Regions from separate parts of the Acetobacterium wieringae genome, predicted to be linked through region 1. Evidence: a T-box and tRNA genes for the amino acid it is inferred to sense, from the RefSeq annotation. Region 1 holds a T-box; the other regions hold tRNA genes.
The links. The T-box of region 1 lies ahead of CHL1_RS05055 (glycine--tRNA ligase). A T-box ahead of a tRNA ligase gene usually reads a tRNA of that ligase, here a tRNA-Gly.
Positions count from the first base shown of each region.

Region 2: it has a tRNA-Gly gene. The T-box ahead of CHL1_RS05055 (glycine--tRNA ligase) is inferred to sense a tRNA for this amino acid. The anticodon was not compared.
Region 3: it has a tRNA-Gly gene. The T-box ahead of CHL1_RS05055 (glycine--tRNA ligase) is inferred to sense a tRNA for this amino acid. The anticodon was not compared.

Region 1 covers NZ_CP097897.1:1,029,889-1,033,163, forward strand. The annotation lists gene CHL1_RS05055 (glycine--tRNA ligase) at 43-1,437, opposite strand; T-box leader at 1,511-1,736, opposite strand; gene CHL1_RS05060 (Na/Pi cotransporter family protein) at 2,107-3,275, shown strand, end outside.
Region 2 covers NZ_CP097897.1:651,149-654,423, reverse strand. The annotation lists gene aroD (type I 3-dehydroquinate dehydratase) at 1-242, opposite strand, end outside; gene CHL1_RS03120 (nucleoid-associated protein) at 306-1,313, opposite strand; tRNA gene CHL1_RS03115 (tRNA-Arg) at 1,410-1,486, opposite strand; tRNA gene CHL1_RS03110 (tRNA-Gly) at 1,552-1,626, opposite strand; tRNA gene CHL1_RS03105 (tRNA-Leu) at 1,634-1,718, opposite strand; gene CHL1_RS03100 (TrkA C-terminal domain-containing protein) at 1,806-2,498, opposite strand; gene CHL1_RS03095 (molybdenum cofactor guanylyltransferase) at 2,579-3,193, opposite strand; gene fdhF (formate dehydrogenase subunit alpha) at 3,254-3,275, opposite strand, start outside.
Region 3 covers NZ_CP097897.1:290,740-294,014, reverse strand. The annotation lists gene msrA (peptide-methionine (S)-S-oxide reductase MsrA) at 1-260, opposite strand, end outside; gene CHL1_RS01425 (alpha/beta fold hydrolase) at 262-1,002, opposite strand; tRNA gene CHL1_RS01420 (tRNA-Lys) at 1,138-1,213, opposite strand; tRNA gene CHL1_RS01415 (tRNA-Gln) at 1,299-1,375, opposite strand; tRNA gene CHL1_RS01410 (tRNA-His) at 1,402-1,478, opposite strand; tRNA gene CHL1_RS01405 (tRNA-Arg) at 1,504-1,580, opposite strand; tRNA gene CHL1_RS01400 (tRNA-Gly) at 1,600-1,673, opposite strand; gene CHL1_RS01395 (ABC transporter permease) at 1,795-2,577, opposite strand; gene CHL1_RS01390 (ABC transporter ATP-binding protein) at 2,654-3,275, opposite strand, start outside.

The DNA.
Region 1 (3,275 bases):
AAGCTTTCGAACAGGGATCGTTTTTTTTTAAAAAAAGGTTCGCTAAAAATCAATCCGCTTCGTAATATAATCGACCACTTCAGCGATGGGGATACGAACCTGATCCATGGTGTCGCGGTCCCGGAGGGTAACGCATTCATCGTCCAGGGTGTCAAAATCGACGGTGACACAGAAAGGCGTACCGATTTCGTCCTGACGTCGGTAACGCTTGCCAATGCTGCCCGCTTCGTCGTATTCAATCATAAAGTGTTTTGACAGCAGGGTGGAAATTTCCAGGGCTTTATCGCTTAGTTTTTTAGAAAGCGGTAAGACAGCAGCCTTGTAGGCCGACAGGAAGGGATGTATCCGCATGACGTTGCGCTCTTCGGTTTTGTCACCGCTGGTAATCGTTTCTTTTTCCATGGCGTTGCATAAGAAGGCCAGGAAAACCCGGTCAGCCCCTAACGATGGTTCAATACAGTAGGGGATATATTTTTCATTGGTAACCGGATCGGTGTACTTCATGTCTTTTCCCGAGTGGTTCTGGTGTTGGGTTAAATCAAAATCGGTTCGGTCAGCGATGCCCCAAAGCTCGCCCCAGCCAAAGGGGAAGCGAAACTCCACATCCGTGGTGGCATTACTGTAATGGGAAAGCTCTTCTTTCTCGTGATCCCGGAAGCGGATATTTTCATCTTTCATCCCGAGGTCAAACAGCCATTTCTTACAGAACGCTTTCCAATAATCAAACCATTCCAGATCGGTGCCAGGCGCACAGAAAAATTCCAGTTCCATTTGTTCAAACTCCCGGGTTCTAAAAATAAAGTTACCCGGTGTAATTTCATTTCGGAAGGACTTACCAACCTGGGCGATTCCAAACGGTACTTTCTTGCGGGTCGTTCGCTGAACATTTTTGAAATTGACAAAAATACCTTGGGCTGTTTCCGGGCGCAGAAAGATTTCGCTGGCGGTATCTTCATTAACCCCCTGGAAGGTTTTAAACATCAGATTGAACTGACGGATATCCGTGTAATCCATTTTACCGCATTCCGGACAGACAATGTTGTGTTCTTCGATAAAAGTCTTCATTTCTTCGTTGGACCAGGCATCAACAATGACATCCTCGCCTTTTTCAAAATAGTAGTCAGCAATTAGCTTATCAGCTCGAAAACGGGATTGACAGGCTTTGCAATCCATCAGCGGATCATTGAAGCCTCCCACATGTCCCGAGGCGACCCAGGTTTTGGGGTTCATCAGGATGGCAGCATCCAGCCCCACATTATAAGGTGATTCCTGAACAAATTTCTTCCACCAGGCTTTTTTAACGTTGTTTTTCATTTCAACACCCAGTGGGCCATAATCCCAACTGTTGGCAAGACCATCGTAAATTTCTGAACCGGGGAAGATTATTCCCCTCATTTTGGCAAGACTGACAATTTCAGCCATGGTAAATTCTGACATTTTTTTCCTCCTGATTAACATTATTTTTAAATAGCATTTTGGTTTAATAAAAAATACCGTCCCTTGTTAAAAAACAAGGGACGGTATAACCGCGGTTCCACCCAAGTTGTCTGCCAGAAATGACAAACCACCTTAAAAATTTAACGAATTTCACGGCAACACCAGTCAATCACCCAAAGAATTAATGGTATCGCAGCTCAAAAAGTGCCATTCATAGAGTTTGATTACAGATCTTTCACCAGCATCTGTTCGCTTTAAACCATTGACCCACTGAGTTATTCTTTTCTCAACGCTTTTGCTATTAATTTGTAAACTAGAATGAAGAATATCAAATACAAGCCCTGATGTCAACCTAAACTTTTGTTATTTAAACGAACTTCGTTTTCATTTCTTGAAATAAAACCTCAATGACAAAGAAAATATTGTTAACGTGGTTGATGATAATAATGAAACGATAACAAAAAAGAAAATTAAAAAAATTAAAAAAAGGTTCTCTTGCCCATTGGTTAATGTTAAAATTATGTTAAATTCAAAAAGGTGATATAACTCAGAGGAATATAGTTACCCTGGTTAATATTAAAAGATTGAGTTGCGATAGCTGGTCTTTCGTGATGTTTATTAATTTTGAAATAAATGTTACCTTAATCAATGATTATTTTGGAGGAAATAATGACGTTAGAAATGCTGATTGGCCTTTTCGGAGGTTTAGGGTTATTTGTTTTTGGGATGCACATGATGAGCGAAGGCTTAAAAACGGTGGCCGGAACAAAAATGAAAAAACTACTGGAAGTTTTGACCAATAATAAGGTCAAAGCGATACTGGTGGGAACCGTTGTCACAATGATTGTTCAGAGTTCCAGCACCACAACAGTGATGGTGGTTGGTTTTGTCAATGCTGCATTGATGACACTTACCCAGGCGGCTGGGGTTATTCTCGGTGCCAATATTGGAACAACAGTTACTGCTCAATTAATTGCTTTTAATGTGACGGAACTCGCACCCGTTTTTATCGGCTTTGGTGCCCTGATAACGCTGTTCAGTTCCCGCAAAAAAAATCGGGATTGGGGCAGTATCATGCTTGGTTTTGGGATCTTATTCTTTGGTATCGCTGCGATGTCAACGGCAATGGAGCCACTCCGGGAGAGTGAGGATTTCATTTATCTGTTGTCAACCTATGGAAAGAATCCACTACTGGGAGTTCTGATCGGAACCCTGATCACTGGTATCATACAAAGCAGTAGTGCCTCCATTGGTTTGCTCCAGGCACTGGCTTTGTCAGGGGTATTTGCCAGTATTGGCGGAACCGGTGCGATCCAAATCTGTATTCCCATTTTAATAGGTACCAATATTGGAACCTGTGTGACCGCTCTGATTTCCTGCATTGGTACCTCCACAGCTGCAAAAAAAGCGGCCTTTATCCACCTGTTTGTTAATGTATTTGGAGCTATCTGGGTGATGATCCTGTTGGTCGGAATGGACAGCATCATGGCGACTAATCCCATTTATGAATTCATTGTCGGTATTTCCGGCGTATTTATCAGTAGCAGTGGTGAGGTGGTTCCTAATGTGGCAAGACAAATTGCCATGGCGCATACCTTTTTTAATGTAGCCAACACCATTGTGTTATTTCCCCTGATTGGTTATTTTGTCACCTTTCTGGATCGGATCTATCCGGAGAAAGAAGAAGAAAAAGGATTGCAATTGGATGATCGATTGCTCAATAATCCTTCCGTTGCTTTAGGTCAGGTTGTCAAAGAAACAAATCGCCTGGCCGAAATGAGTTTTAAGAATTTTAAAATTGCCTGTGAATCCATCATGGATGGGAATGAAAAGCTGGT
Region 2 (3,275 bases), 380 kb from region 1:
GTATAAATCAGCCCCTGATCAGGCATTCTGATTTTCATTTCACTCAGCAGATCCTGTTCGTCTGCAACAGTAAGAATCTCTCCCGGCATAAAATGATCCCGGCGCCACTCCAGAAAATCACAGCCATTTGCCACCCCCACTTCAACATCAGCCAACAGTTCATTACGATTGGCGCTGATCAATGGAACACACGAGGTAAAAGTGTTTTTTTCGATTAATTTATATGTCTTTTGCCTATCCATAAACTTCTTCCTTCCAAATCTTCCGCTCATCGTAGCAAACACCATCCTGGTGACAGCAGATCGTTACTTGTGGTTTAAAAGCCCGATATTTTTGATCTCCACCGAAATGGTACCATCCGGATTATTTTTAAATTCGATAATGTCATTTCGCTTTAGCTGATCCGTAGGGATACTGATTTCAATACCGGTATCGGTAATGAACTTTTGCTTACTGAATATTTTCTTTTCGATATTTGACGTAACCGGAATCCTTTTATCATAAAGCCCCTTTTCTTCCAACGACGATCTGAAACGCTCCTGAATGGTCGAATCCCCATCAAAAACGACTTTAGCCAGATTATCGACATCAATTTCGTTTTCGGTTTCATAGTCGCCTGCCAACACCGTTTTAACTGCATTCAGCTTTTCATAATCACCGCCATATTCTCTGACAATCACTTCTTTGACAGTTTTATCAATAATGTCAAAAGCCTCCTTTTCGGAAATCGCCGGCTCACAAAAAATCAATTGGCTGGAAATATAATAAGCCTTCTCGTTATTGATCAGATATTGTTTTTCCTTTAGAAGCAGCTCATCGCTGGCCAGGTTGATAAGAATAAACTCATCCAGTTTCTGACTTTCCGTTGGCAGTACACAGGGCTGAACCAGAATATCATTTGTCAGACCATTGTCGGTATTGACGTAGTGGATGTATCCCTGTTTGTAATTAAATTTGAAAATTCCCAGATAGTTTTCATGTTCGATGTTAAAGTCCACAAAAACCAGATCGGCGGAGGGTATCTCTATATTTTCCAGCATATAGTCAAAAAACAACTGCGATATTTCAGAGCTAACTCGGATCAGCTCATGGGGATTATTCTTATAATCAATGATTCGCTCTTTAAAAGGACTCCCCACCCGAAACATGGTTCGTTTAATTTCCGGATCCTTTAGCGATCTTAACACATGTTTTTCGACATATTCTTTGATCAACACCGTCATATTTAAAAGCATGTCCGATAACACCGGGATACTTGCATTGGTATCCAAAACATGTAAAATTGCTTTGTTAATACTGATTTCTGGTTTCATTTCATTTTCCTATTCTTATTACGTTTGATCAGATGACATTCAACAAACTTTCGGGTAAATAAAAAACAGCCACGAATGACTGTTTAAGCACGTTTATGGTACGCCCAGAGGGGCTCGAACCCCCAACCTACTGGTTCGAAGCCAGGCACTCTATCCAATTGAGCTATGGGCGCACATAAGTAGATTAAAAAAGAATGACTCGGACAATCGCCCAAATCGCTTCAAATTTATTAAATTTTGGAGCGGAAGACGGGATTTGAACCCGCGACCCTCGCCTTGGCAAGGCGATGCTCTACCACTGAGCCACTTCCGCTTATAATTGGTGCGGATGAAGGGACTTGAACCCCCACATCATTCGATACTAGATCCTAAGTCTAGCGCGTCTGCCAATTCCGCCACATCCGCTAAGCAATGCTGTCATCTGTAACGTGCTTGATTATAATAACAAAATACGTAGGCTTTGTCAACCCACTTTGAAACTTTTTTTATATTTTATATGCTGTCTTTAAATAATTCCATTATATTATTTTTTGAACCATAGATCAAAACCCGGTCTCCCTGTTTAATTTCATCAGAAGAAATAACATGATCCATGATTATATTCCCCCGTTTGATTAACAAAACATTTAATTTATAGGTATGCCGAAAATTCATTTCCAATAAGGTTTTATCTCTGATCTCCGGGGGAATGCAGGTTACAAAAACCTCAGCGATGAGCTTATCGTGAAACATTTCCAGAATGCGAACATTATTACAAAATGCTCCCTTTGTTTTGTTTTTAGCCAGGCGCTCCACTAATTCATCAAATTTTCGGATGATCCATTTTGATCGGGTTATCACTAAAATTACCACAAGAAAAACCAGTGAATAAAGTATTGTCATCCAATTGATCTGATCCCCTGAAGAACGAATAAATAAATTGACTAAAAGCGAAACCCCGGAAACCGCAAACAGATAGCCAAACAGCATCATCACTCGAGCCAAATTACGCCTCGCCGCCGAATTAAGGATCAATTCGCTTTCTCTCGTGGTAAAGCCGCTGTTCGTCATACAGGATACCGCCTGAAAACGGGCCTTATCTTCCCGCAGACCGGTCAGACGAAAAAGCACGGTAAATATCTCCACCAGGATAAAATAGGCAATTATCAGGACAAAAAAACTAATCAGTGATACATTAAAACTCATGCTACTCCTTTTTAAAGGCCACCGATCCGAATCATTTACCGGCATGACCTTCAGATTTATATTATGCCGCACGATCCCGATTAAATCAAGTCTCGTCTTTTTTTGATATGATTTTTTAACTCACTGGGGGTATTTAAATTGCAGAACATATCCCAGTCGGGACTGAACTCTCGCCCTTTTTTCTCATCAATATAATAGAGGTTTTCATGCTCAAAGCATTTATAAATGCTCTTGCGCCCTGTTTCCAGGAAAGAAGCTACTTTAGGGCCAAGATCAGCACGATAGAACGCATTAAAGGGTTCGATCCACTCTTCAAAACGGGTAACGCAACCGCCTACCCCAGGATTGCTCTTTATCAGCTGCTTCATGTATACCACATAATCATGATTATAAACCGGCATATCACAAGCCGTTACATAAAGATACTCAGACCGGGCATGCAATAGACCGGTATAGATACCAACCAGGGATGCCGACAACTCCATAGCATCCGGATACACACCCCGAATTCCTCCAATTTCGGGCAGATTTTCAGGTTTTGATCCGACAATAATGATATCCTCAAAATCTAAGGAAAGCTGTTTAACAATGCGATTGATGATGTTTTCGCCATCAATCCGTAGTTTTTTTTTGTCATATCCCATTCGTCGGCTGAGCCCCCCCGACAAGATTACTGCTGTACCAAACTTCTTCAAATCCATCCTCCTTTAATCGAAAAAGGGTGCTTATGCGCACCCTTTTTGGTTTGTGACTATTTACTTACTAATATTGACTTTG
Region 3 (3,275 bases), 740 kb from region 1:
TCGATGACTTCAAAATACATACTCAACAAAAATGGTAGGCTGATCACCTGATTGTCATAGGTGACCTTAACTACCTCAGCATGCCCGGTGTTGTGATGACAGACATCCTCGTAGGTGGGATTTTGGGTTTTGCCATTGGCATAACCGACCTCGGTTTTGATGACTCCCCTAATGGCTTTAAAATACATTTCCGTTCCCCAGAAACAGCCGCCAGCCAAGGTGATTTCTCTGACATTATTATTCAAATTTTCTCTTATCATATCAGTTTCCTTTCCAGATTTCCATAATTTTTTCGACCGTGATCACTTGCTGTTCAGCCTGGGTGATCGATGCTGTACCATCGCCAGCCTGCAATCCATAATTGCCAAAGCCACTGTGATTGCCCCCAGCAATTTCATAATAGCTGGCTTCCCGCGGCATCTTATCCCGGCCTTTAGCCAGACCCTGCTGATCAATAATCTGATCGGCACTGCCATAGAGACTTAGTACCGGATGACTGCTTTGAGTCAGCGATTCATTGGGATATGCACCTAAGAGCACCAACCCGGATACCTGATCTTCATGTCCAGCCAGATAGTCCGAGGCCATCGCCCCACCCAGGGAGTGCCCAACCATCACCCAATTCTCAATCTCCGGTATGGTTTCGATTACCGCATCAGCTCCATTTATATTAAACACCGCCAGATTAAAGGGCATGCCGACAATCACTGCCGGATAGCCTTGTTCTGCTAGTGCCTGTACTAACGGAGCATAGGCGATGTCTTCCACCTTCCCGCCGGGATAAAAAATAAAGCCTGTTTCATCCTGACCTGCTGTTGGCGTAAATATCGTCAGATTACCTTCCTCTCGAACATTCACCTGATCACTTGAAATCAGGGCATCATGAGCCGTTTGATCGGCATGATAGTAATCCCCCAAATACGTCAATATCCCAATAACCAAAGCTACCAATACGATACCAAGTATTTTTACAATTTTTTTTGCGGTTTTTCTTTCTTTCATCGCTGCTCCTTAGTGATGTGGGCGGTTGCTTCTGATCTCACTTTTATACCCCAACCCATTATAAAACAACCATTTCGTCATTTTAATTTTTCAAAAAATAAAAAAACCGCAATCGCTGCGGTTCTGTTTTTTAAATGGTGACCCATGGGCGACTTGAACGCCCGACACCCTGATTAAAAGTCAGATGCTCTACCAACTGAGCTAATGGGTCAGATAGATTAATTAATATTTATTTGTCTTAAAACGACTGAGTTAATGGGTCAGATGCTGTTTTTCTTTTCTCTGCTTAATAAAAATGGCAGGGGTAGCAGGACTCGAACCTACGAAATGCCAGAATCAAAATCTGGTGCCTTACCAACTTGGCTATACCCCTATAAAAATAATAACGATATAAAAAAATGGGGTGGATAATGGGACTCGAACCCACAACATCCAGAACCACAATCTGGCGCTCTAACCGATTGAACTATACCCACCACGATATAAAAACAAACTAAAAAATGGTGCGCCTGAAGGGATTCGAACCCCTGGCACACGGCTTAGAAGGCCGTTGCTCTATCCTACTGAGCTACAGGCGCTCAATCCTTTTCGCAAAAATGGAGCGGGTGAAGGGAATCGAACCCTCGCGACTGGCTTGGAAGGCCAGGGCTCTACCACTGAGCTACACCCGCATTGCCTCTCTTAGAGACAAGTGTTAGTATACTTGAAATAGGCAGTGTTGTCAACTCTTTTTTAATTATTTTTTCTTTTTATGGGCGCTCAAAACTCGGTCAGTCTGAACCGCAACAAGGCTTAGACTATTTTAATTCCAACACCTTTTTTGAAGATATAGGCCGCAATCAAAAATGAACTGATCAGCAATCCCATTGTCAAAAGAACGTGTATCACAATATTGCCCTCGCAGACGCCGATATAGGCGTATCGGGAAACATTAACCAGCGGAAAGATCGGGTTGAGATAGATTAGATTGGCCAGAAATCCCGGTAGTTTGGAAACCTCAAAAAAGACCCCTCCTAAATAGGTAAGTGGCGTGATAATAATTGCCAAAGCAAAATTCATCTTTTCAAAATTGTCCAGTACCAGACCGGCAATTAAACCCACGGAGGCAAAAACAAAGGACGTTGCCGTCAGTGAGAGGACAAAAAAGATTGGATATGCAACTTCATAGCCCACGAAAAATATCGTCGCCACATAAGTCAAAATGCCAACCAGCACCCCGCGAAACATTCCACCAAAGACAAAAGCCAGAATTTTTTCTGCCAGTGAGATGGGATAGCTGTTTAGATCCTGAATGGTGTTTTGAAATTTCTGTGAGATCATTGAAAAAGCGGGATTTTGAAAGGCCGCAAAAATTGCTCCCATCGTCGCTAAACCGGGAACCAGAAAATTGAGATAGCTAATTCCATCAATCCCGACTTCTCTGGTTTGCAGCATTCCCCCGAAGATCAGCATATATAATATATTCGAAATCAGTGGCGCCAGTACTGTCTGTACCGGAACCTTCATAAACCGATGGATTTCTTTATTTAAGAGGGTTGCAAATCCAACTCTGTTATAAAAAACTCTACTTTTCATTTGCTCTCCTAATGTTTAATGATATTTAAATAAATATCTTCCAGTTTTGGTCTTTCGACCACCAGATTGGTGAATTCTAAGTTTTTCTCCGATAGTTGCCTAAAGACTTTGGACAAGTCTTTTTTGAGGCTTTCAGCTGCAGCCTGGTTTTATCTTCAATACGCGGATGATAGTCACTTAAAAAATCAAAGTCAGCCAGATTAAGCGCCTGATCAAAGTGAACCTCGATGATTGACTCCCGGGAAAAGGCATCCATCAGTTCTTCTTTGGGTTCATCAGCAATAATTTTCCCGCCATCAATAATCACAATCCGCTTGCACAGCTTTTCAGCTTCTTCAATATAGTGGGTGGTCAGGATGATCGTGGTTCCGGACTGATGCAGCTTAACCAGAAAATCATATAAGGTATGGCGCATTTCAATATCAACACCCGCTGTTGGCTCATCGAGAATCAGGATTTTGGGCTTATGAACCAGCGCCTTGGCAATCAGAAACCGTCTGCGCATTCCCCCGGACAGATCCCGAATGCGGGCACTACGTTTTTCGGTTAAGTACAAGGCCTCCAGAACTTCATCAATATAGGCCTTGTTGTTTTTGATCCCAAAGTAACCGGATTGTTTTTTTAAGGCTTCATCAACAGTAAATACAAAATCATAGCCCGTATCCTGGGGGACGATGCCGATAATTTTTTTTGTTTCC